2 regions of the Bacillus sp. KH172YL63 genome follow, and region 2 is predicted to be linked to the other one. Evidence: a T-box and tRNA genes for the amino acid it is inferred to sense, from the RefSeq annotation. Region 2 holds a T-box; the other holds one or more tRNA genes.
What was found. A T-box is a leader RNA that pairs with one kind of tRNA and senses whether it is charged. The one in region 2 lies ahead of ileS (isoleucine--tRNA ligase), so its partner is inferred to be a tRNA-Ile.

Region 1 (10,822 bases), 160 kb from region 2:
CCACAAAGAGTCATATTTATATGAACAACAGGCTGATATTCGGCTTTCTTGACATCAATTCTTTATCTAGTTTTCAGGGAATAAATTTTATGCGAAAGTATAAAAAAAGCCTTGAAAAATTATATCAACACGATATAATAGAACTTGTCCTTTTAAAGGATAAACAATAGTCTGGTGATTATGGCGAAGAGGTCACACCCGTTCCCATGCCGAACACGGAAGTTAAGCTCTTCAGCGCCGATGGTAGTTGGGGGATCTCCCCCTGTGAGAGTAGGACGTCGCCAGGCTATATATAATGGAGGATTAGCTCAGCTGGGAGAGCATCTGCCTTACAAGCAGAGGGTCGGCGGTTCGATCCCGTCATCCTCCACCATTACACTTGCCGGTGTAGCTCAACTGGTAGAGCAACTGACTTGTAATCAGTAGGTTGGGGGTTCAAGTCCTCTTGCCGGCACCATTTGGTTTTTTGAGAGCCATTAGCTCAGTTGGTAGAGCATCTGACTTTTAATCAGAGGGTCGAAGGTTCGAATCCTTCATGGCTCACCATTTTTATCATGTAAGTTCAATGACTTACAATTTGCGGGTGTGGCGGAATTGGCAGACGCACCAGACTTAGGATCTGGCGCCGCGAGGCGTGGGGGTTCAAGTCCCTTCACCCGCACCATTTGTTTTGCGGAAGTAGTTCAGTGGTAGAACACCACCTTGCCAAGGTGGGGGTCGCGGGTTCGAATCCCGTCTTCCGCTCCATACTAGCCGGGGTGGCGGAACTGGCAGACGCACAGGACTTAAAATCCTGCGGTAGGTGACTACCGTACCGGTTCGATTCCGGTCCTCGGCACCATAGATTTTTGCGCAAGCAAATTATCTTTCCATAAGGTGCTTTAAAAAGTAAAAAAACAACAATATTTACATCTTGCGCCCGTAGCTCAATTGGATAGAGCGTTTGACTACGGATCAAAAGGTTAGGGGTTCGACTCCTCTCGGGCGCGCCATATTTCGGGAAGTAGCTCAGCTTGGTAGAGCACTTGGTTTGGGACCAAGGGGTCGCAGGTTCGAATCCTGTCTTCCCGACCACTTCATATGGGGCCTTAGCTCAGCTGGGAGAGCGCCTGCTTTGCACGCAGGAGGTCAGCGGTTCGATCCCGCTAGGCTCCACCAAGTTTTTTTACGACAGTAACGAAACTTTCATACTTCAACATAGCTTGTTTCTTGGCGGTGTAGCTCAGCTGGCTAGAGCGTACGGTTCATACCCGTGAGGTCGGGGGTTCGATCCCCTCCGCCGCTACCAATAGGGACCTTTAGCTCAGTTGGTTAGAGCAGACGGCTCATAACCGTCCGGTCGTAGGTTCGAGTCCTACAAGGTCCACCAAGTACCATTTTTCAATACGGAGGAATACCCAAGTCCGGCTGAAGGGATCGGTCTTGAAAACCGACAGGGGTGTAACAGCCCGCGGGGGTTCGAATCCCCCTTCCTCCTCCATTTTTAAATTATATTCTTAACGTCGCGGGGTGGAGCAGTTCGGTAGCTCGTCGGGCTCATAACCCGAAGGTCGCAGGTTCAAATCCTGTCCCCGCAATACCATTTTTGCTAACGCAAGGTAATGAACCATATTTTGCTGACGTAAAGTAATGAAAGTTATTTTTGCTGACGCAAAAAAACTCTGGTCCGGTAGTTCAGTTGGTTAGAATGCCTGCCTGTCACGCAGGAGGTCGCGGGTTCGAGTCCCGTCCGGACCGCCATTTGTTTTTTTTAAAATATTTAGAATAATATGGCTCAGTAGCTCAGTTGGTAGAGCAATGGACTGAAAATCCATGTGTCGGCGGTTCGATTCCGTCCTGAGCCACCATTTTTTGTTTGTGAATATTATGGCGATTGTGGCGAAGTGGTTAACGCACCTGATTGTGGTTCAGGCATTCGTGGGTTCGATTCCCATCAGTCGCCCCATATTTTCATTCTTTTGCGGGTGTAGTTTAGTGGTAAAACCTCAGCCTTCCAAGCTGATGATGAGGGTTCGATTCCCTTCACCCGCTCCAATTATTTTATGGGCCTATAGCTCAGCTGGTTAGAGCGCACGCCTGATAAGCGTGAGGTCGGTGGTTCGAGTCCACTTAGGCCCACCATCATATTATTCCGCAGTAGCTCAGTGGTAGAGCTATCGGCTGTTAACCGATCGGTCGCAAGTTCGAATCTTGCCTGCGGAGCCAATTACGGGGAAGTACTCAAGTGGCTGAAGAGGCGCCCCTGCTAAGGGTGTAGGTCGGGCAACTGGCGCGAGGGTTCAAATCCCTCCTTCTCCGCCATCTTGGCCCATTGGTCAAGCGGTTAAGACACCGCCCTTTCACGGCGGTAACACGGGTTCGAATCCCGTATGGGTCATATTAAAAAAGACTATCATCATGATAGTCTTTTTTATTTTGTTTATAAACCTTCAGCTGCTTTCATCCAGCCTTGCGTTGATAAAAATTTCAAGTCATACATTCCTCCTCTGTCGGCAGGGCTCAAGCGAGCAAACCGGCCAGCCATCTACATCCCCGGGAAAATAGCCCTCCCGCATATTTGAAAAATCAATGCTTTCTGAAGCCGTCCAAAATCTCTCATCTTCTCTCCGGCACATGCAGCGCTTCAACTCCGAACAGCTTCTCCTTGTAAAGACGTATGCTGTGATCCCTCCTTCTCTATCACACTCTCCTGAAATTTAAGAAATTGTCTACTATTTGGTTTACATCATCTGTTATTTAGTCCTTGTACAAAAACTTGATTTACCCATTCACCTTCCACCGTTCGACAACTCCACTACCTATCCTATTGAACCCATTTGATTCAAACTTCAAGTATTTCTCTATATCCTCTCTTATTAATTTCATTTTAAGTGAAAAAACTTTCGACAAACTTCGCTATCGATTTCCTCTGTTTTTACTGCTAAATCAAAATGTAAACCTTATCATTTGTCATTAATATCCAATTATGCCGAAGTTAACGTAAGGAGTGTAGTAAATTGTCGTAATTGAGCGACGATTAGTTAAAGGATTTTACTGATGTTAAAAGAAAGTAGTATGTAGATTGAAAAAGTGTAGGTGAGTTGATGAACGCAATGACCATAACAGATTATGATGTTTATTTATTTCATGAGGGAAGTATGCAGCAGGCCTATCAGTTTATGGGGGCACATGTAGTGAGGGATGCTACAGGCACTCATACAGAATTTTGCGTTTGGGCACCGAAAGCTAGACAGGTTACAGTAGTGGGTTCGTTTAACGATTGGAATGGTGTCGGGTATGAACTTAGACGCCGCAATGACCAAGGGATATGGACGGCCCGTATACAGGGGGATTTGACGGGAGAAACGTATAAATATGAAATCACGACTCCTTATGGCACCAAGAAATTAAAGGCGGATCCATATGGGTTTGCCTCTGAGAAGCGCCCGCGAACCGCAAGTGTCGTGTACGACCTCCAGGGATTCGCCTGGGAAGATGAGAAGTGGCTTGAAGAAAGGGCCTCGCAAGCGGTCTACGATAGGCCGATGTCGATCTATGAAGTGCATTTAGGCACATGGAAGAAGAAAGCAGGCAAGTTTCTTTCCTACAAGGAATTGGCTCAGCAATTGATTCCTCATGTAAAGGCGCATGGCTTTACCCATATAGAGCTTCTCCCGGTCACAGAGCATCCTTTTGACAGGTCCTGGGGGTATCAGGGGACCGGTTATTACTCTCCTACAAGCAGGTACGGTTCTCCACATGAGCTGATGGCCTTTGTGAATGAGTGTCACCTACATTCCATCGGGGTGATCCTTGACTGGGTCCCGGGGCACTTTTGTAAGGATGCACACGGCCTGTATGAATTTGACGGTTCATTTGCTTATGAGTACGGAGAAGAACGGGATCGTGAGAATTATACGTGGGGGACGGCGAATTTTGACCTTGGAAAAGGGGAAGTCAGGAGTTTCCTCATATCCAATGCCCGCTTTTGGATGGAAATGTATCATATTGATGGGTTCCGGATCGATGCTGTTGCCAATATCATTTACTGGGCGAATCAGGGACAGACGGCTCCGAATGACGGTGCCATCCAATTCTTGAAGAAATTGAATACGGCAGTGTTTGAGTATGATCCTTCCATCCTGATGATGGCAGAGGATTCAACAGACTGGCCGCAGGTGACATCACCTGTCCATTATGGAGGCCTGGGATTTAATTATAAGTGGAACATGGGATGGATGAATGACGTCCTTAAATATATGGAAACCGAACCCTCTGAAAGAAGGCATGTACATTCGCTGATTACCTTTTCGCTGTTGTATGCCTATTCAGAGAATTATGTCCTTCCTTTCTCCCATGATGAAGTGGTACATGGGAAGAAGTCGTTGTTAAATAAGATGCCGGGTGATTATTGGCAGAAATTCGCACAATATCGTCTGCTGCTGAGTTATATGTTCGCCCATCCAGGGAAGAAGCTTTTGTTCATGGGGAGCGAGTTGGCACCTTTCTCTGAGTGGAAGGACCTGGAAGAACTGGATTGGCATTTGATGGATTACGAATTTCATCATAAATTCAATTCATATTTCAAAGAACTTCTGCATTTATATAATGGTGCTGCACCGTTATTCCAAATGGACCATCGCTCTGAGGGATTTGAGTGGGTGGATGTCAATAATGCAGCACAGCAGATTTTTTCTTTCATCCGTTATGGGGGCGAAGAAGGGGATCATCTGGTGATCATCTGCAATTTCAGTCCGAACGTGTATCACCAGTATAAAGTAGGGGTGAACAACGCAGCGGAGTACGAGGAAATCTGGAACAGTGATGATGAGCGATTTGGCGGTTCCCATCAGGTGAATCCGCTGCCGCTCACTGTGCATAAAGAGGGATACCACGGAAGGGAAGGCTATGTGGAAATGACGATTCCACCATATGCAGCCGTTTATTTAAAACCAAACGATTGGAAGGGGAGAAGGAAAGATGGCAAAAGGTAGATGCGTGGCCATGTTATTAGCAGGTGGAAAAGGGAGTCGATTGAGTTCTTTGACCAAAAGCCTGGCGAAGCCGGCTGTACCATTCGGAGGAAAGTACAGGATTATTGATTTCACCCTGAGCAATTGTACAAATTCAGGGATTGATACAGTTGGTGTCCTCACCCAGTACCAGCCACTCGTATTAAATTCTTATATCGGGATCGGAAGCGCGTGGGATCTTGACCGGAAACACGGCGGGGTGACGGTGCTGCCGCCTTATGCTGAATCATCCGAAATGCGCTGGTATACGGGGACGGCAAGTGCCATCTATCAAAATATGAATTACCTTGAGCAGTATGATCCTGAGTACGTATTGATTCTGTCCGGTGACCATATTTACAAGATGGACTACAGCAAAATGCTTGATTATCATATCGAGAAAAAAGCAGACGTCTCGATTTCTGTCATTGAAGTGGGCTGGGATGAAGCGAGCCGTTTCGGCCTGATGAACACGAATGATGATATGAGGGTCACGGAATTCGAAGAAAAACCTGCTTTTCCAAAAAGTAATCTGGCGTCAATGGGCATTTACATCTTTAACTATTCGGTGCTTAAAGATTACTTGGAGATGGATGAACGGAACCCTGACTCAAGCCATGACTTTGGAAAGGATGTCATCCCGCTCTTGCTTGATGAGAAGAAGAAGCTGATGGCTTACCCGTTCCAGGGTTACTGGAAGGATGTCGGCACAGTGAAGAGCTTATGGGACGCGAATATGGATTTGATTGATGAGGAAAACGAGCTGAATCTGTTCGATCATGACTGGAGGGTGTATTCAGTGAATCCGAATGAGCCTCCTCAATATATCGCAGAAGATGCATTGGTCGAGGGATCGCTTGTCAATGAAGGATGTACGATCGAAGGGACCATCCGTAAATCTGTCCTGTTCCAGGGGACGACGGTGAAAAAGGGAGCACATGTCGTTCGTTCCGTGATCATGCCTGACGCTGTCATCGGAGAAAACGCATATATCGAGCAAGCCATAGTACCATCCAATGTGAAAGTTCCAAGCGGGCTGTGCATCATGCCGGAAGAGGGATCTGATGAAATCATTCTTGTGACTGAATCATTCATAGAAACATTGTTGGAACAAGAAAAAGTCTGAGGCGAATATCATTATCACAACATAAGAGGAGGAAATATCTTGAAAAATACAATGCTTGGTGTTATTGATGCTACGAGTTATTACGAGTCGTTGGAAGATCTATTATTACATCGTTCATTAGCGGCTTTGCCGATTGCAGGGAGATACCGTTTGATCGACTTTGTTCTGTCGAATATGGTGAATTCTGATATCGGTTCGGTGGCCATTTTTCCGAAGTTTCAGTATCGTTCCCTTATGGACCATCTCGGCTCGGGGAAGAACTGGGATCTGAACCGGAAGCGTGATGGGCTGTTTTTCTTCCCGGCACCTGGACTTGAAGCAAATGAAGAGGGTGTGGGGTCATTCAATCATTTCGCCCATCATCTCGACTACTTCAACCGGAGCACCCAGGAGTACGCATTGATCAGCAACTGTTATACATTGGCGAATATCGATTTTCAGCCGGTGCTTGAGCGACATGTGCGAATCGGATGTGATATCACTGAAATGCGACATAAAGGTAAATCGATGGAAATGTATTTGGTCAAGACCTCCACGCTGATTGATTTGATCAAGGAGCGCAGGGAGTCCCGCTATACGTGCATGCAAGATGTTGTGAATGACATGGATAACGGGCTAAAGGTTTGTGGTTATGAGCATGACGGATTCGTCCAGACGATTGATTGTATTGAAGAGTACTATGAAGCCAGTATGAAGCTCCTGAATTTATCTTATTGGAAAGAGCTGTTCAAGAAAGATTCCCCGGTTTATACGAAAGTGAAGGATGAGCCGCCGACTCGGTATACTTCTGCAGCAAGCGTCAAGAACAGCATTATTGCCAATGGATGCTTCATTGAAGGGGAAGTGCGCAATTCCACAGTGTTCCGTGCCGTGAAAGTCGGCAAAAATACAGCGATTTTCAACAGCATCATTATGCAAAAGAGTCAAATTGGAGATAACTGTGTACTAGAGAATGTGATCTTGGATAAAGACGTGAAAGTGGAAGATGGTGTAAAGCTTATCGGAGATCCAAACAATCCAATCGTCATTCGTAAAGGGATGATTCAAGGAGCGCTGATGAATTCGTGAAGGTTTTATTTGTAGTATCTGAGTGTGTCCCTTTCGTTAAATCCGGCGGCTTGGCGGATGTAGCCGGGGCTTTGCCAAAGGAATTAAGGAGTCTCGGGACGGATGTCAGGGTGATCCTGCCAAAGTACGGCGGGATCTCCCAAGAATACCGCTCAAAGATGAAGAAGAAGAAAGAGTTCTTCGTCTCGGTCGGCTGGCGCAGCCAGTATTGTGGAATCGAAGAATACAGTGAACATGGCGTCACGTATTACTTTGTGGACAATGAATATTATTTCAAACGGGACCGTTTATACGGTTATTTTGATGATGGAGAGCGTTTTGCCTTTTTTACAAGAGCGGTATTGGAAGGGATCGCCGTCCTTGATTTCTATCCGGATGTGATCCACTGCCATGACTGGCATACAGGGATGATCCCTTTCCTGCTCCGTACAGAGTATCAGGAGAGACCAGGGTATTCGTTCATCCGGAGCATATTCACCATTCATAATCTCCAGTTCCAGGGGATCTATCCTAAACAGGTCATGACAGACCTTTTAGGCATTCATGATAAATATTTTCATCATGAATACCTGGAATTTTACGGAAACATGAACTTTATGAAGGGGGCACTGATTTCCTCTGATTTCGTCACCACGGTAAGCCCTACATACAAGGAGGAAATCCTGACCCCTTATTACGGGGAAAAGCTTCATGATATCCTTGGTCAGCGTTATCATCAATTGACCGGTATCCTGAATGGGATCGATGATGAAATGTATAATCCTGATGATGGACAATTCCCTTACTTCAGCGGAAATCTCAATGGGAAGAAGCAGGCGAAGTGTCACCTGCAAAAAAGGCTGGGGCTTGAGGAGAATGAAGGAATCCCCCTTGTATCAATCATTTCAAGGTTAACAAGCCAGAAAGGATTGGAATTAGTAAGGGGAGTCTTTCATGAAATACTTCAGGAGAATGTTCAGTTTGTCCTTCTTGGAACAGGGGATTGGGAGTTCGAACAATTCTTCAGGGAGATGGAGTGGACATATCCAGAAAAAGTGAGGGTGCAGATCGGCTTTAATGAAGACCTCGCAAAGGAGATTTATTCCGCCAGTGACTTATTCCTCATGCCTTCCAAATTTGAGCCGTGCGGATTGGGGCAGCTCATTGCGATGCGTTATGGTGCACTTCCTCTGGTCAGGGAGACAGGTGGACTGAACGACACGGTGGAGTCTTATAATGAAGAGACGAAAACCGGGAATGGTTTCTCTTTCAAGAACTTCAATGCCCACGACATGCTTTTCACCTATCGAAGAGCCCTGTCGATCTATCACAATGACCCGGAAACATGGAATCATATTGTACGGACCGCCATGAATAAGGATTATAGTTGGGCTCAATCAGCTTTCAAATATAATCAATTATATGCTGACTTGGTATTGAGGAGTGAAAGCCATGTTTTCTGATCCGATTGAATTCAAGGAGATGTTCCTGAAAAAGCTTGAAATGATGTACGGTAAGACGTTCCCCGAGTCCAGCAGTCAGGATCAGTATTTCACGCTGGGTCACCTGATCCGGGAATACATTTCGATGAACTGGATCCATACGAATGAACAATACCGTTTCAATAAACAAAAGCAGGTCTACTACTTATCGATCGAGTTTCTATTGGGACGCCTGCTTCGTCAAAACCTGATGAATTTAGGGATCTACGATGTTGTAGATAAAGGATTGAAAGACCTTGGAATCGATCTTGCCGACATGGAAGAAGTAGAGCATGATGCAGGATTAGGAAACGGTGGACTGGGACGGTTGGCTGCCTGCTTCCTTGATTCTCTCGCATCTCTTAATCTGCCTGGACACGGGTACGGCATCCGTTATAAGCACGGATTGTTTGAACAAAAGATTGTGAATGGGTTTCAGATGGAGCTTCCAGAGCAGTGGCTCCGTCATGGTCATGTATGGGAAGTCCGGAAATCGGATCTGACCGTCGAAGTGCCATTCTGGGGGAAGGTGGAGTCCTTTACCGAAAATGGTGTGTTGAAATTCCGGCATGTGGATGCAGAAATCGTAGCGGCTGTGCCGTATGATATGCCGGTCGTGGGCCATGAAACGTCGACGGTCAATACCCTTCGTTTATGGAGTGCCGAGCCTGCTGCTTATAAAGCAGGGAAAGACATGATGAAGTATAAGCGTGATACGGAGGCAATCACCGAATTCCTCTATCCCGATGATACCCATGATGAAGGGAAGATCTTGCGCTTGAAACAGCAGTATTTCCTTGTAGCGGCAAGCATCCGCTCCATTCTGGATTCCTACTTGTACCGTAATGGGGAGCTGAAAGACCTGCATGAAAATATCTCCATTCACATCAATGATACACATCCGGTCCTTGCCATCCCGGAATTGATGAGGGTCCTGCTTGACGAATATGCATTTGAGTGGGAAGAGGCATGGGAAATCACGACGAAAACTTTCGCCTATACGAATCATACAACGCTGTCGGAAGCGCTTGAAAGGTGGCCGGTTCGCTTATTTCAGCCCCTCCTGCCCCGCATCCACATGATCGTGAATGAAATCAATGAGCGGTTCTGCAAGGAGCTGTGGGAAGAATATCCGGGGGAATGGCATCGAATCGAAGAGATGGCGATCATCTCCCATGACGAGGTGAAAATGGCCCATCTTGCCATAGTCGGAAGCTTCAGTGTGAACGGCGTTGCTAAAATTCACACGGAAATTTTAAAACAAAGGGAAATGAACTTATTTTATCAATTTTATCCTAATAAATTTAATAGCAAGACGAACGGAATCACCCACAGGAGATGGCTGCTCAACAGCAACCAATCGCTTTCGAATCTGATTACATCCTCCATTGGGGACGGGTGGATCAAGGACCCTGCAAAGCTTGCGAAGCTGAAAGAGTATCACCATGATTCCAGTTTCCTGAAGGAATTATATGAAGTGAAGCAGGAGAATAAACGAAAGCTCTCTAACCGGATCCTTGAAAGCAATGGGATCGTAGTTGATCCGACATCGATCTTTGATATCCAGGTGAAGCGGCTGCATGCATATAAGCGTCAGCTCATGAATGTACTGCACATCCTCCATCTTTTCAATCGATGTGTGGAAGACCCATCATTTGACTTTCATCCCCGGACGTTCATTTTCGGGGCAAAGGCATCCCCGGGTTATTATTACGCGAAGAAAATCATTAAACTGATCCATTCAGTCGCGGATCTAGTGAATGATCATCCACTCGTAAAGGACCGCATCAAAGTCGTGTTCCTGGAAAATTACCGGGTCTCGTTAGCCGAAGAAATCATACCGGCAGCCGATTTGTCTGAACAGATTTCGACGGCGAGCAAAGAGGCGTCAGGGACAGGGAACATGAAGTTCATGATGAACGGAGCATTGACAATCGGCACGCTGGACGGTGCCAATATTGAAATCTTAGAACAGGTTGGGAAAGAAAATATATTCATTTTCGGACTGACTGCTGAAGAAGTGATGAAATATCAGCATCATGGCGGCTATTATGCCATGGAGTATTTCCACTATGATGCCCGCATCAAAAAGGTGCTGAATCAGCTGATCGATGATACGCTGCCGGATGCAGGGGATCATTTTGAAGCCATTTACGATTCGTTATTGACTGAGAATG
Region 2 (10,822 bases):
TCACGGCGAGTGCGGCGACGACGTTCTTCGGATTCATCGCCCTGACATTCATGAAGTTTGAAATCGGGTCGGATCTCGGCTTGAACCTCGTGAAGGGGATCGTCCTGAGCTTTATCAGCGTGATGGTATTCCTGCCTGCGCTGACGCTTATGTTCTATAAATGGATGGATAAGACGAAACATAAAAGCTTTGTGCCGAGCTTCAAGGGGATCGGGAATAAAGTGCTGAAGCTGAAGTTTCCGAGTCTGATCCTGGTTCTGGCCATCCTTGTGCCGGCGTTCCTTGCACAGACGAACACGTCATTCATCTACGGGATGGGAAGCCAGCCTGAAGATACCCGTGTCGGAAGTGACTTCAAGAAAGTGGAGGAATTCTTCGGTGAAACGACGCCGATCGTCCTGCTTGTCCCTAAAGGGGATATGGCGAAGGAAGAGAAGCTTGTCGAGGAGCTTGAGTCCCTTGATTATGTGACAGGCGTCATGGCGTATGTGAAACAGGTCGGTGCAGAAATTCCGCCTGATTATCTGGACAAATCGGTCACCGATCAATTTTACTCTGAAAATTACAGCCGGTTCGTCATTAACACGAACCAGGGTACGGAAGGGGACGTTCCCTTTTCCATCGTGGAAGGGGTGGAAAAAGCGGGATCAGATCTGTATGGTGATGATGCGCTTGCCCTCGGGGAGAGCGTGACCCTTTATGATATTAAAAATACGGTCAACAAGGATAATGTCGTCGTGAATGTGCTGACGGTCGTCACGATTGCACTCGTGCTTCTGTTCAGCTTCAAATCGATCTCGATCCCTGTAGTGCTCCTCATCACGATCGAGGCAGCGGTGTGGATCAATCTGTCGATTCCGTACTTCACGAACACCTCACTCGTGTTCGTCGGCTATTTGATCATCAGCACCGTCCAGCTTGCGGCGACGGTCGATTACGGCATCCTGTTCACAGAAGCCTATACCCACTACCGGAAGGAAATGCCGGCGAAAGAAGCGATGGTGAGGACACTGGAAGAAAAGACGTTCTCGATTTCCATTTCTGCCGCGATCCTTTCAAGTGTCGGATTCATTCTGTGGATCACCTCCACCAACCCGGTCGTCGGATCGATCGGACTGCTGATGGGAAGAGGGGCGCTCCTTGCCTTCATCATGGTCCTGTTCGTCCTGCCGGCGATGCTGTTGGTATTCGATAAAGTGATTAAGAAAACAACGTATAAATCAAACTACTATGAGGAGAAATGATGATGAGAAAAAAACAACTGACCCTCGGTGCGCTTGCATTCATGCTGTTTCTGCCTTCATTTCTTCCTGCTTCTGCCCTCGCGGCAACGGAAGGGAAGATAGCGTCAAAGGATGAAGTCGTGTATGCGACGTTGAATGCCGGCGGTGACGTGAGCAACGTGTACGTGGTGAACACGTTCGAAGTCACCACAGCCGGTCAAATCCACGATTACGGGGATTTCAGCACGGTCAAGAACCTGACCGATTTGAAGAAGCTTGATCAAGATGGACAGAAGATCGAGATGGACGCACCGGAAGGGAAGTTTACCTATCAGGGCAACATGGCGAAAGACACAGAACTCCCTTGGAATGTGAACGTGTCCTATAAGCTCGACGGGAAAGACATCCACCCGTCAAAGCTTGCAGGAAAGACCGGTCACCTGGAAATTGACATCGAAACGCTTGAAAATAAAGACGCTGAGTCAGTATTTTATGAAAATTATCTTCTCCAGGTTTCCCTCAACCTGCCGAACACGTATGAAAACATCGAAGCGGCAGACGGGATGGTGGCAAGTGCCGGGAAGGATAAACAAATCACCTTCACCGTGCTCCCAGGAAAAGAGAAGAAGCTGAGTGTGGAGGCGGACGTAGAGGACTTCGAATTCAAGGGAGTCCAAATCGCAGCCGTCCCGTCCACGCTTCCGATCGATGCATCGGGTACGGAGAATATGACCGATGATATGTCAGAACTGTCGAAGGCAATCGGGAAACTGAACAACGGAGTCGCCGAGCTGAAAAGCGGTGTCTCCCAGCTGAACGACGGAGCGGCTTCATTACGTTCAGGTTCTGCTCAATATCAAAACGGCATCAGCGAACTGAACGGTTCTTCGTCTCAGATCGTCGGTGCGTCCAATTCAATCGGAGAAGCACTGCGGTCGATCAACCAGTCGCTGTCGGCCAATCCTGCTGACATGGATCTGTCGGCACTGAATGAACTGCCGGCCGGACTCAACCAGCTCGCGGACGGCCTGACCCAGGCAGCGAATGGACTTCAGGCGCTGCAGGAAAATTATGTTCAGGCATACAATGCCCTGGACGGGGCGATGGCTGAGATCCCTGCCAACAACCTGACCGAAGAAGACATTGCCGCCCTCTACACGAGCGGTGCCGATCCAAAGGTAGTCGATCAGCTGGTTGCCTCACACAAAGCGGCCCAGAAGGTCAAAGGAACGTATGCCAACGTCAAGAAAGCCTTCGCGGCAGTCGGACCGACGCTGAATGAGGTCAGCGGTTCCGTCAATACCATGAGCGGCCAGCTGTCATCAATCTCGGCGAATCTGTCCGCCTCCTTAAAGGAAACAGACATGAGCGGCCTTGCCCAGCTTCAACAGGGACTGAGTGAACTGTCCGGCAACTACGGACAATTCCATTCCGGACTTGTGGGCTATACAGAAGGCGTAAGTCAACTGTCTGCGAACTACGGTCAGCTTCACGCCGGCATCACCGAACTCGCAGGCGGCACAAGCGGCCTTGAAGACGGTGTCGGCGAGCTCCACAACGGCACAAGCAAACTGTACAAAGAAACGAAAAACCTCCCTGACAAAATGCAGGAAGAAATCAACAAAATGATGGCCGAATACGATAAATCCGACTTCCAGCCCGTATCCTTCGTTTCCCCGAAAAACGAAAAAGTGACTTCCGTCCAATTTGTCATCAAGACGGAAAGCATCGAAAAGGAAGAGAAGGAAGCAAAAAAAGCAGTCCCGGAAAAAGAGAAAGGCTTCTGGGAGCTGTTGATGGATTTATTTAAGTAATGTTTGGATGAATATGGACCTGGGAGAGATTGGTGATCTCTGCCGGGTCTTTTTTGCTTTCAAAAAAGGAATGACGAGTAAAGTTTTTATCGGAAACGCCATATGCTTAGTGAGACGCAACGTTTTCGGGAAGGAGTATTCCCTCGTGCAGCGAATCAAATGTATGATCAACCAGTTCCTAAGTGAGCCTTTGTGGTTTAAGGCTTTGATTATCACCACGTTACTTTGTTCAATCATTTTCAGCAGTTCATTATTTGCCGGTCATGACGGCTTTCAAGGGTTTTCTAAAATTGCGGCTGCCATCTTTTTTGGTGCATATGGCATAAAGATGAGACGAAATCTTCGACTCTCTATTCTGTTTTTTATTTTGGCAGGTGTGTGTGGTGGTTTAGCTATCTGGTATTTTTTGTGAGGAGTGGGATTTAAGGAGTGTTTTGGGCGCGGTATGGGATATCGTGCTTTTTTGGTGTGGGGAAATTGTTGTGTGGGGGGAGGTTTTTTGAAATAATTGGTAGTGGGGAGAGTGGAGATGAGAGTAAGGGGGAATGAGATATGCGAAAATCAGCTGTTGAAGCTGCAAGATGCTTTGTTAATGAAGAGTTTCCAAATTGTGATTTTGCGATATTGGCCGGGAGTGCTTCAAGAGGCGAAGAAACGCCATCTTCTGATTTAGATATCGTTATATTTGATGCAAATTCGGTCAGTTACAGAAAAAGTCTAGTTTTATATGATTGGAGAATTGAAGCGTTTATTCATAACCATCAATCGTATCTGCTGGAGTTCGATCGTGAAAAACAAAAAGGAAGGCCTATTTTAGGTAACATGATTTCAGAAGGTATCATGCTGAAAGATCATGAAGAATTCTTACAAGTAAAAGACAATGCCCTTCAACACGTACAAAGTGGACCCCTTCCTTTAACAGAAGAATATATAAGAGCCTCAAGGTACTTCATTGGTGATTTGTTAGATGATTTTATAGATGCGAAAAGCAGAGAAGAAGCTTTGATCACGGTAAATAACCTTTCATTGGAAATTCCAGATTTTATTTTAAGATTAAACAATCAATGGTCTGGGAGAGGGAAAGGATTGACGAGGGCTTTACGGTCTTTTGATGAAAAGATATACAATGAATTTTTCAGTTCTTTAAACGATTTCTATCTAGCCGACAATAAACAACCATTTGTGGACTTTGTAAATAAGGTATACAAGCCACTTGGCGGCTTTTTGTTTGAAGGGTTTTCTACTAGAGTATGAAGTGATGAGGACAAGTATTTGAACCGTCAGCTGATACATAACATATCCGTAAAAGAAGTTAGAGCACGCAAGCTTGTTGGATTTAGAGTTTTATGTGAAAACGACGAATACAAGAACGAGATTCCTAAAGCATCAAAATCGTTGGACAATCGGTTGGGAGAGATTAAACACCTGCAGAACAAAGATACTCAGATTGGCGCTTTTTTCGTAGACTCGGATAAAGAAGAAGCCGATGGATATTGGGTCTGTGTGGAAGTGGAGGAGTTTGAAGATATTCCAATAGATATGGTGATGATTACAATCCCTCGTCAAAAGTATGCTGCTGCAGAATTTAAAGGGTCAAACCAACAGATATTTCAAGCGTATGATGAACTGCACCAATGGGCTGAAGACAACAGTTATGTAAGGCTGAAAAATACCTGGCACCTCGAGATCTTTCAGTCGTGGGAAGACCAGGACAACCTTCAGGTGGAGTTGTTAGATACGGTTAGATAAAGCCAGTGATAAAAAAATGAACAAGCATCACCCCATTCAGGCGGCAATTCTAGAAAAAAGAAAGGCGAGATAAACATGAATAAAAAATTCATCATCATCACCCTTCTACTAGGTGCGATCACGGTACTCATGGTGGGTTGGTCAGTTTCGAGAGGGAAAATGTTTGATTTCAATGAATCAGAATTAGCGAAGAAAATGGAAGGGGCACCTTTTCAAGTGAAAGTGCCAACTAAGGTGCCTTTCGAAGATATGGAACTTTATAAGCATAAATATAGTAGTGAGGAAATCGAGTTTACGCTATTCAATGCAGATAAAGAGTTTTTAACCGTGAGGGCAGTGAAGGAAGAGATGGAGTATCCGGAAGAAATAAAGAAGAAGGAAATGACAATCGGAAGTGATGGTCATGGTCAGTATATCCCGGATTACGCCGGTAACAGGATCATTTCATGGCAAAACGAAGACCTTTTTTATGAATTAGCTTATAGTTATAAATTTTCGCCAGGAGAGGTTAGTAGAGGTCAGTTAATGAAAATGGCGGAATCGTTTAGGTAGATTTTAACTGATAGAGGGGAGGGATCGTGATGTGGGTGATATTGGGCGTAATTGCCATTATCTTTACATCTGTTAATCTGTTGATGTATGCATCCGGAAAGGATTATACGCTTTGGATGTCGTTGGGGTTAGCGTTTACAGCCTTCACCCTTTGTGCAGAGTACAGCCTGGTTTCTGATTGGGTGGAAGTGGGGGATTGGGCAGCTTTGGAGGATGTGGTCCCTGGTATGGAAAGGGCGCTGTGGTTGTTGACCAGTGTGTCTGTCTTGCTGAATATCGCACCGATTTTTTTAGAGCGGAGGAGTAAGAGGTGACGTACCGTTTCTTTTTTACGTATAAAAGATTCCTATCCCGTCAAAAATAAACCATTGACAAATTTAACCTGTATCATATAAAGTATTTCTAACATATATTGGATCACATATTCACATTCCATGACGAGAACGAGTAGGTATGGTGTCTGTTCTACAGAGAGTTGGCGGTTTGGTGGAAGTCAACGTTCAGATCATATTGAATATCCTCTCCGAGAAGCAAAGCTGAAGGTACTTTAAGCTTTGACGGGTTTCCGCCGTTACAAGGAACGCGTATGATTGTACGTTGAATGAGTGCTGCCGGCTGAACCGCATTGGGTTTTAGTGGCAGAATCAGGGTGGTATCGCGGGTAATGACTCGTCCCTAACATTGGTTAGGGGCGGGTTTTTTTATTTTTATAAAAGAAGGTGTGAGGACATGGAGAAGGTAAATGTACAGGAAAAGTCGGTTGAGAGGGAGAAGCGGATCCAGGCTTTCTGGGAAGCAAACGCTATATTTGAACAGTCGGTGGCAAACCGTGAAGGAAAGAAGACATTCGTGTTCTACGAAGGGCCGCCGACTGCGAACGGGCTACCACATGCCGGGCATGTGCTCGGACGTGTGATCAAAGATTTCGTCGCACGGTATCAGACGATGCGGGGGTATCAGGTCAAGCGGAAAGCAGGCTGGGATACACACGGCCTTCCGGTGGAGCTTGGCGTCGAGAAGAAGATCGGCATCTCCGGCAAACAGGAAATCGAGGCATACGGCGTCGAGAAATTCATCGATGAGTGTAAAAAGAGCGTGTTCGATTATGAAAGACAGTGGCGGTCGTTCACAGAGGCGATCGGATACTGGGTCGATATGGATGACCCGTATGTGACGCTTGAAAATGATTATATCGAAAGCGTGTGGCACATCCTTTCGAAAATCCATGAAAAAGGCCTGCTATACAAGGGGCACCGGGTCGCGCCCTATTGCCCGAGCTGCCAGACGTCCCTCAGTTCCCATGAGGTAGCGCAAGGCTATAAGGATGTGAAGGACCTTTCCGCTACAGCGAAATTCAAGGTAAGTGGGAAAGAGGATGAATACTTCCTCGGCTGGACGACGACACCGTGGACGCTTCCGGCAAATGTGGCGCTGGCCGTCCATGAAGAGGTGGATTACGTGAAGGCGAAGTGCGGGGAAGAGACGTTTATCCTCGCGAAGAACCTTGTGAACGATGTGCTCGGGGAAGACTCCGAGGTAGAGAGTGAGCATAAAGGGCGTGAATTTGTAGGGGTACACTATGACCCGCCTTTCAACCATCTCACCCTTGACCGGGGCCACGAAGTGATCGCCGCATCATTCGTGACCGACGACAGCGGAACAGGGATCGTTCACCTGGCGCCTGCTCACGGTGAGGATGATTACAATGCGATCAAAGAAAGCGGATTGGATTTTGTGAACATCGTCGATGAAAAGGGCTGCTATACAGAGGGCTTCCCGCCGCTTGAAGGGGAATTCACAAAGGACAGCGATGTGAAAATCATCAAGATGCTGGCAGAGGGCGGTCTCCTCTTTTCAAAGGAAAAATACGAACACAGCTATCCGCACTGCTGGCGCTGTGATTCGCCGCTCCTGTATTATGCGATGGAAGGCTGGTTCATCAAAACGACGGCCATCAAGGAAACGATCATCAAGAACAATCAATCCGTCGAGTGGTATCCGGATCATATGAAAGATGGGCGGTTCGGAAAGTTCCTTGAAAACATGGTCGATTGGAACCTCGGCCGGAACCGCTACTGGGGAACGCCGCTGAACGTCTGGGTTTGCGGGGGATGTGATCATCAGTTCGTCCCGGGAAGCGTTCAGGAGCTGAAGGAACACGCACTGAACGGCTGGCGGGACGGTCTTGAGCTTCATAAACCGTATGTCGACGAAGTCACCGTCGCATGCCCGTCATGCTCACAAGAAATGAAGCGGACGAAGGAAGTGATCGACGTATGGTTTGACAGCGGTTCGATGCCGTTTGCCCAGTATCATTATCCATTTGAAAACCAAGAGCTGTTTCAGCAGCAGTTCCCGGCAGACGTGATCGCAGAAGGAGTCGACCAGACCCGGGGCTGGTTCTACAGCCTGTTAACCGTGTCGTCCCTCTTCACCGGGAAAGCCCCGTATAAGCGGGTACTGTCCCTCGGTCACATACTCGATGAAGACGGCCGGAAGATGAGCAAAAGCAAAGGAAATGTCATGAATCCGATGGAGCTCGTCGAGAAGTTCGGGGCAGATGCCCTCAGATGGGCACTGCTTGCAGACAGCGCGCCGTGGAATAACAAAAGATTTTCGGAAAACGTCGTCAGCCAGGCAAAATCAAAGATGGTCGACACGTTGAATAACGTTCATTCTTTCTACACCCTGTATGCGGTGATCGATGGATTCGATCCAGGCACACACGGAAAAGGAAGTCCGTCCCTGCTTGATCAATGGGTCTCATCGCGCTTGAATTCGGTCATCAAGAATGTAACGGTCCATCTGGATCAATATGATTTTACAGCAGGGGCGAGAGAGCTGAATGTCCTCGTTGACGAGGTCAGCAACTGGTATATCCGCCGATCCCGTGAACGGTTCTGGAGCGAGGGACTGAATGACGATAAACTGGCAGCGTACCATACTCTGCACCACGTATTGGTTTCTGTCAGCAGACTGCTCGCACCATTCACGCCGTTCATCGCTGAAGATATCCACCGGAATCTGACCAATGAAAGCGTCCATCTGGCCGACTTCCCGAAAGCGAATGAAGCCGATATCAATCCGGTGCTAGAGGCGGAAATGGACCGTGTCCTCCAGGTGGTCGAACTCGCCCGCTCCGCCCGGAATACAACCAATATCAAAACGAAGCAGCCGCTGTCCCGCCTGACCGTGGTCGGTGCACAGGCAGACACCGAATCGCTCCGGAAGTATGACTACATCATCAAAGATGAAATCAACGTCAAGGATGTCCAACTGCAGGACCAGGCAGGGGATTCGGTGCAGTACGAAGTGAAACTCAACTTCCCGACAGCAGGACCCAAACTGGGCAAGCTCGTAGGGGCAGTGCAGAAACAGCTGCAAAGCCTCACCCATGAACAAGCAAAAAAGGTGGCGGAGCAAGGAACCTTTCACTTCGTCTCTCCATCCGGGGATACAGTCACAGTGGAAAAAGAGGATCTCCTCATCCAGCAAAAAACACCAAAAGGACTGGAAATGGCTTCAAACGCCACCTTCAGCGTCTTCCTCGACACCACTCTCACCGAGGATTTACGGAAAGAAGGAAAAGCCCGCGAACTCATCCGGGCCGTCCAACAGTACCGAAAAGAACTGAACCTCCCGGTGGAACAGCGGGTGGAGCTGGTGTTGGATGTGGATGATGAGATGAAGGAAGTGGTGGATCAATTCAAGGAACTGCTTGAGGGCAGCTTGTTGATCAAGGGGATGAAATTTGAGGAGAGGGATGATATGAAGCGAGTTGATTTGGATGGGGAGAGTGTTGGGATATTTGTAGGGGTGTGATTGTATGGGGGCTTACCGGGGTTGGGGGTAGGCCCTTTTTTTGTGTGTGGTTTGTCAGTTGAAATAACGGTTCGGTTTGTCAGGTAAAAAAGAGAGGAAGTTTGCCTGACAATGAAACGGTTGGTTTTGACAGGTGAAAATAAGGGGGAGTTTGACTGACAAAATAACGGTTGGTTTTAACAGGTAAAAATAACGGAATATTTGTCTGTCAAACTAACCTTTGAATTTAACAGGTAAAAAAGGAGAGGTGTTTGCCTGACGAAAAAACCGATGAATTCAACAGACAAAATCAAAGCAATCTTCCTCTGTCAAAATATCCGTTAAATTCAACTGACAAAATAAAGGGGACCAAATAAAGCAACCCACCCCCACCCAAAAATAAATTTCATATTGAGAATCACCCAAGATTTTGAAATAATTGGTAGTAAGCAAAATAAGCACAGGGAGGAACCCGCCATGCAACCCACCCTATCTACCAATCAACCAATATCCATAAAAGAAAGAGCAGCCACCATCACTGTCAAAACTCTATCCATCTATCTGATTCTCATCATTGTGCCTGGTTATTTCATCAACCAACTCTCACTGGAGGGGACGGCTTTTGAGGGGATGAAGGGTTACGTATGGTTCGCATATTTTATGATGGTGACGTTTGGCTACAAAGAGATCAGGAGATTCATTGCATCGTTATTGAACGTGAGGGTCTTCCGGGAAAAGGAAACCTATGTGTGGATGTTTGTCTCTTTTTTCATTCCTTACGGGATACTCCACCTTTGTTTATATTATGAAGTGTTCCTGAACGAATATTTTATATATCAAGTGAAATATAATATGCTGCCCGCGGGCAACCTGTGGCAGACGATTGATGCGGCGGTGCTTACGCCGGTGACGGAGGAAATCATGGTCAGGGGGATCATCTTGTCCATGTTGTTGAAACGGGTGAAACCGTTGTGGGCGATTACGATTACTTCGATGCTGTTCGGGCTGATCCATCCGTCTTCTGCATGGATGTTTACGATCGCAGGAGGGTTCCTTCTCACACTGACCGCATATAAAACTAAATCCATCCTGCCGGGGATTGTGGCACATGCACTTTGGAATTTGTATATGGTGCAGCTCATACTTTATTTCTAGGAGGTGGATCTATGAGGAAAATCGGGATCATCCTTGGTGTCATTGTTCTGGTTGTCCTGCTGGCAAATGTGCGGACACTCGTCGCCTATGCTAAGCTGTATTCCTTCGAACAGGCTAAAATTGTGACGATTGAAACGAAAGAGCTGACATTCGAAGAGCTGTTCGGTACGTTGCATGAGCAAAGAAATTTGGCGGAGCAATTAGAGGATTCCTTCGTTTATTCGCTGATAGGCGATGAAATCAGGCGGGGTGCTGATGAAGCGTCGAAGCACGTGATTTTTCTGCGGGAGCATGAGAAAATCACAGCGATAAAATTGGAGCTGCCGGTCACGACCTATGAGGACGGTAAACAGAATGTAACGTTTATATCAGGTCAGGGGGAAGTGATCGAGGTGCTTGAGGAGGGGGAGTGGAAGGCGTTTGATGGAGAGGTGCGCTAGCTGTATCGACAACAGGGACCATTCAATGTGAGTGGTCCCTTCGATGTTGATTCAAGTACGTGTCTTCAGACCGGGCCTTTCATATGCT

Region 1: it has a tRNA-Ile gene. The T-box ahead of ileS (isoleucine--tRNA ligase) is inferred to sense a tRNA for this amino acid. The anticodon was not compared.

What each region holds. Positions count from the first base shown of each region.
Region 1 is NZ_AP022842.1:3,455,342-3,466,163, reverse strand. It holds rRNA gene KH172YL63_RS17790 (23S ribosomal RNA) at 1-4, shown strand, start outside; rRNA gene rrf (5S ribosomal RNA) at 171-287, shown strand; tRNA gene KH172YL63_RS17780 (tRNA-Val) at 298-373, shown strand; tRNA gene KH172YL63_RS17775 (tRNA-Thr) at 382-457, shown strand; tRNA gene KH172YL63_RS17770 (tRNA-Lys) at 471-546, shown strand; tRNA gene KH172YL63_RS17765 (tRNA-Leu) at 580-664, shown strand; tRNA gene KH172YL63_RS17760 (tRNA-Gly) at 673-747, shown strand; tRNA gene KH172YL63_RS17755 (tRNA-Leu) at 753-841, shown strand; tRNA gene KH172YL63_RS17750 (tRNA-Arg) at 916-992, shown strand; tRNA gene KH172YL63_RS17745 (tRNA-Pro) at 998-1,074, shown strand; tRNA gene KH172YL63_RS17740 (tRNA-Ala) at 1,083-1,158, shown strand; tRNA gene KH172YL63_RS17735 (tRNA-Met) at 1,212-1,288, shown strand; tRNA gene KH172YL63_RS17730 (tRNA-Ile) at 1,293-1,369, shown strand; tRNA gene KH172YL63_RS17725 (tRNA-Ser) at 1,388-1,480, shown strand; tRNA gene KH172YL63_RS17720 (tRNA-Met) at 1,504-1,577, shown strand; tRNA gene KH172YL63_RS17715 (tRNA-Asp) at 1,664-1,740, shown strand; tRNA gene KH172YL63_RS17710 (tRNA-Phe) at 1,772-1,847, shown strand; tRNA gene KH172YL63_RS17705 (tRNA-His) at 1,870-1,945, shown strand; tRNA gene KH172YL63_RS17700 (tRNA-Gly) at 1,961-2,034, shown strand; tRNA gene KH172YL63_RS17695 (tRNA-Ile) at 2,045-2,121, shown strand; tRNA gene KH172YL63_RS17690 (tRNA-Asn) at 2,131-2,205, shown strand; tRNA gene KH172YL63_RS17685 (tRNA-Ser) at 2,211-2,301, shown strand; tRNA gene KH172YL63_RS17680 (tRNA-Glu) at 2,306-2,377, shown strand; partial or broken gene glgB (1,4-alpha-glucan branching enzyme) at 3,084-4,970, shown strand; gene KH172YL63_RS17670 (glucose-1-phosphate adenylyltransferase) at 4,960-6,117, shown strand; gene KH172YL63_RS17665 (GlgC family sugar phosphate nucleotidyltransferase) at 6,157-7,185, shown strand; gene glgA (glycogen synthase GlgA) at 7,182-8,627, shown strand; gene KH172YL63_RS17655 (glycogen/starch/alpha-glucan phosphorylase) at 8,617-10,822, shown strand, end outside.
Region 2 is NZ_AP022842.1:3,292,882-3,303,703, reverse strand. It holds gene KH172YL63_RS16930 (efflux RND transporter permease subunit) at 1-1,244, shown strand, start outside; gene KH172YL63_RS16925 (YhgE/Pip domain-containing protein) at 1,247-3,037, shown strand; gene KH172YL63_RS16920 (hypothetical protein) at 3,183-3,449, shown strand; gene KH172YL63_RS16915 (nucleotidyltransferase domain-containing protein) at 3,590-4,291, shown strand; gene KH172YL63_RS16910 (GyrI-like domain-containing protein) at 4,310-4,786, shown strand; gene KH172YL63_RS16905 (hypothetical protein) at 4,862-5,338, shown strand; gene KH172YL63_RS16900 (hypothetical protein) at 5,368-5,652, shown strand; T-box leader at 5,764-6,018, shown strand; gene ileS (isoleucine--tRNA ligase) at 6,068-9,160, shown strand; gene KH172YL63_RS16890 (CPBP family intramembrane glutamic endopeptidase) at 9,617-10,294, shown strand; gene KH172YL63_RS16885 (hypothetical protein) at 10,306-10,734, shown strand; gene KH172YL63_RS16880 (NUDIX hydrolase) at 10,786-10,822, opposite strand, start outside.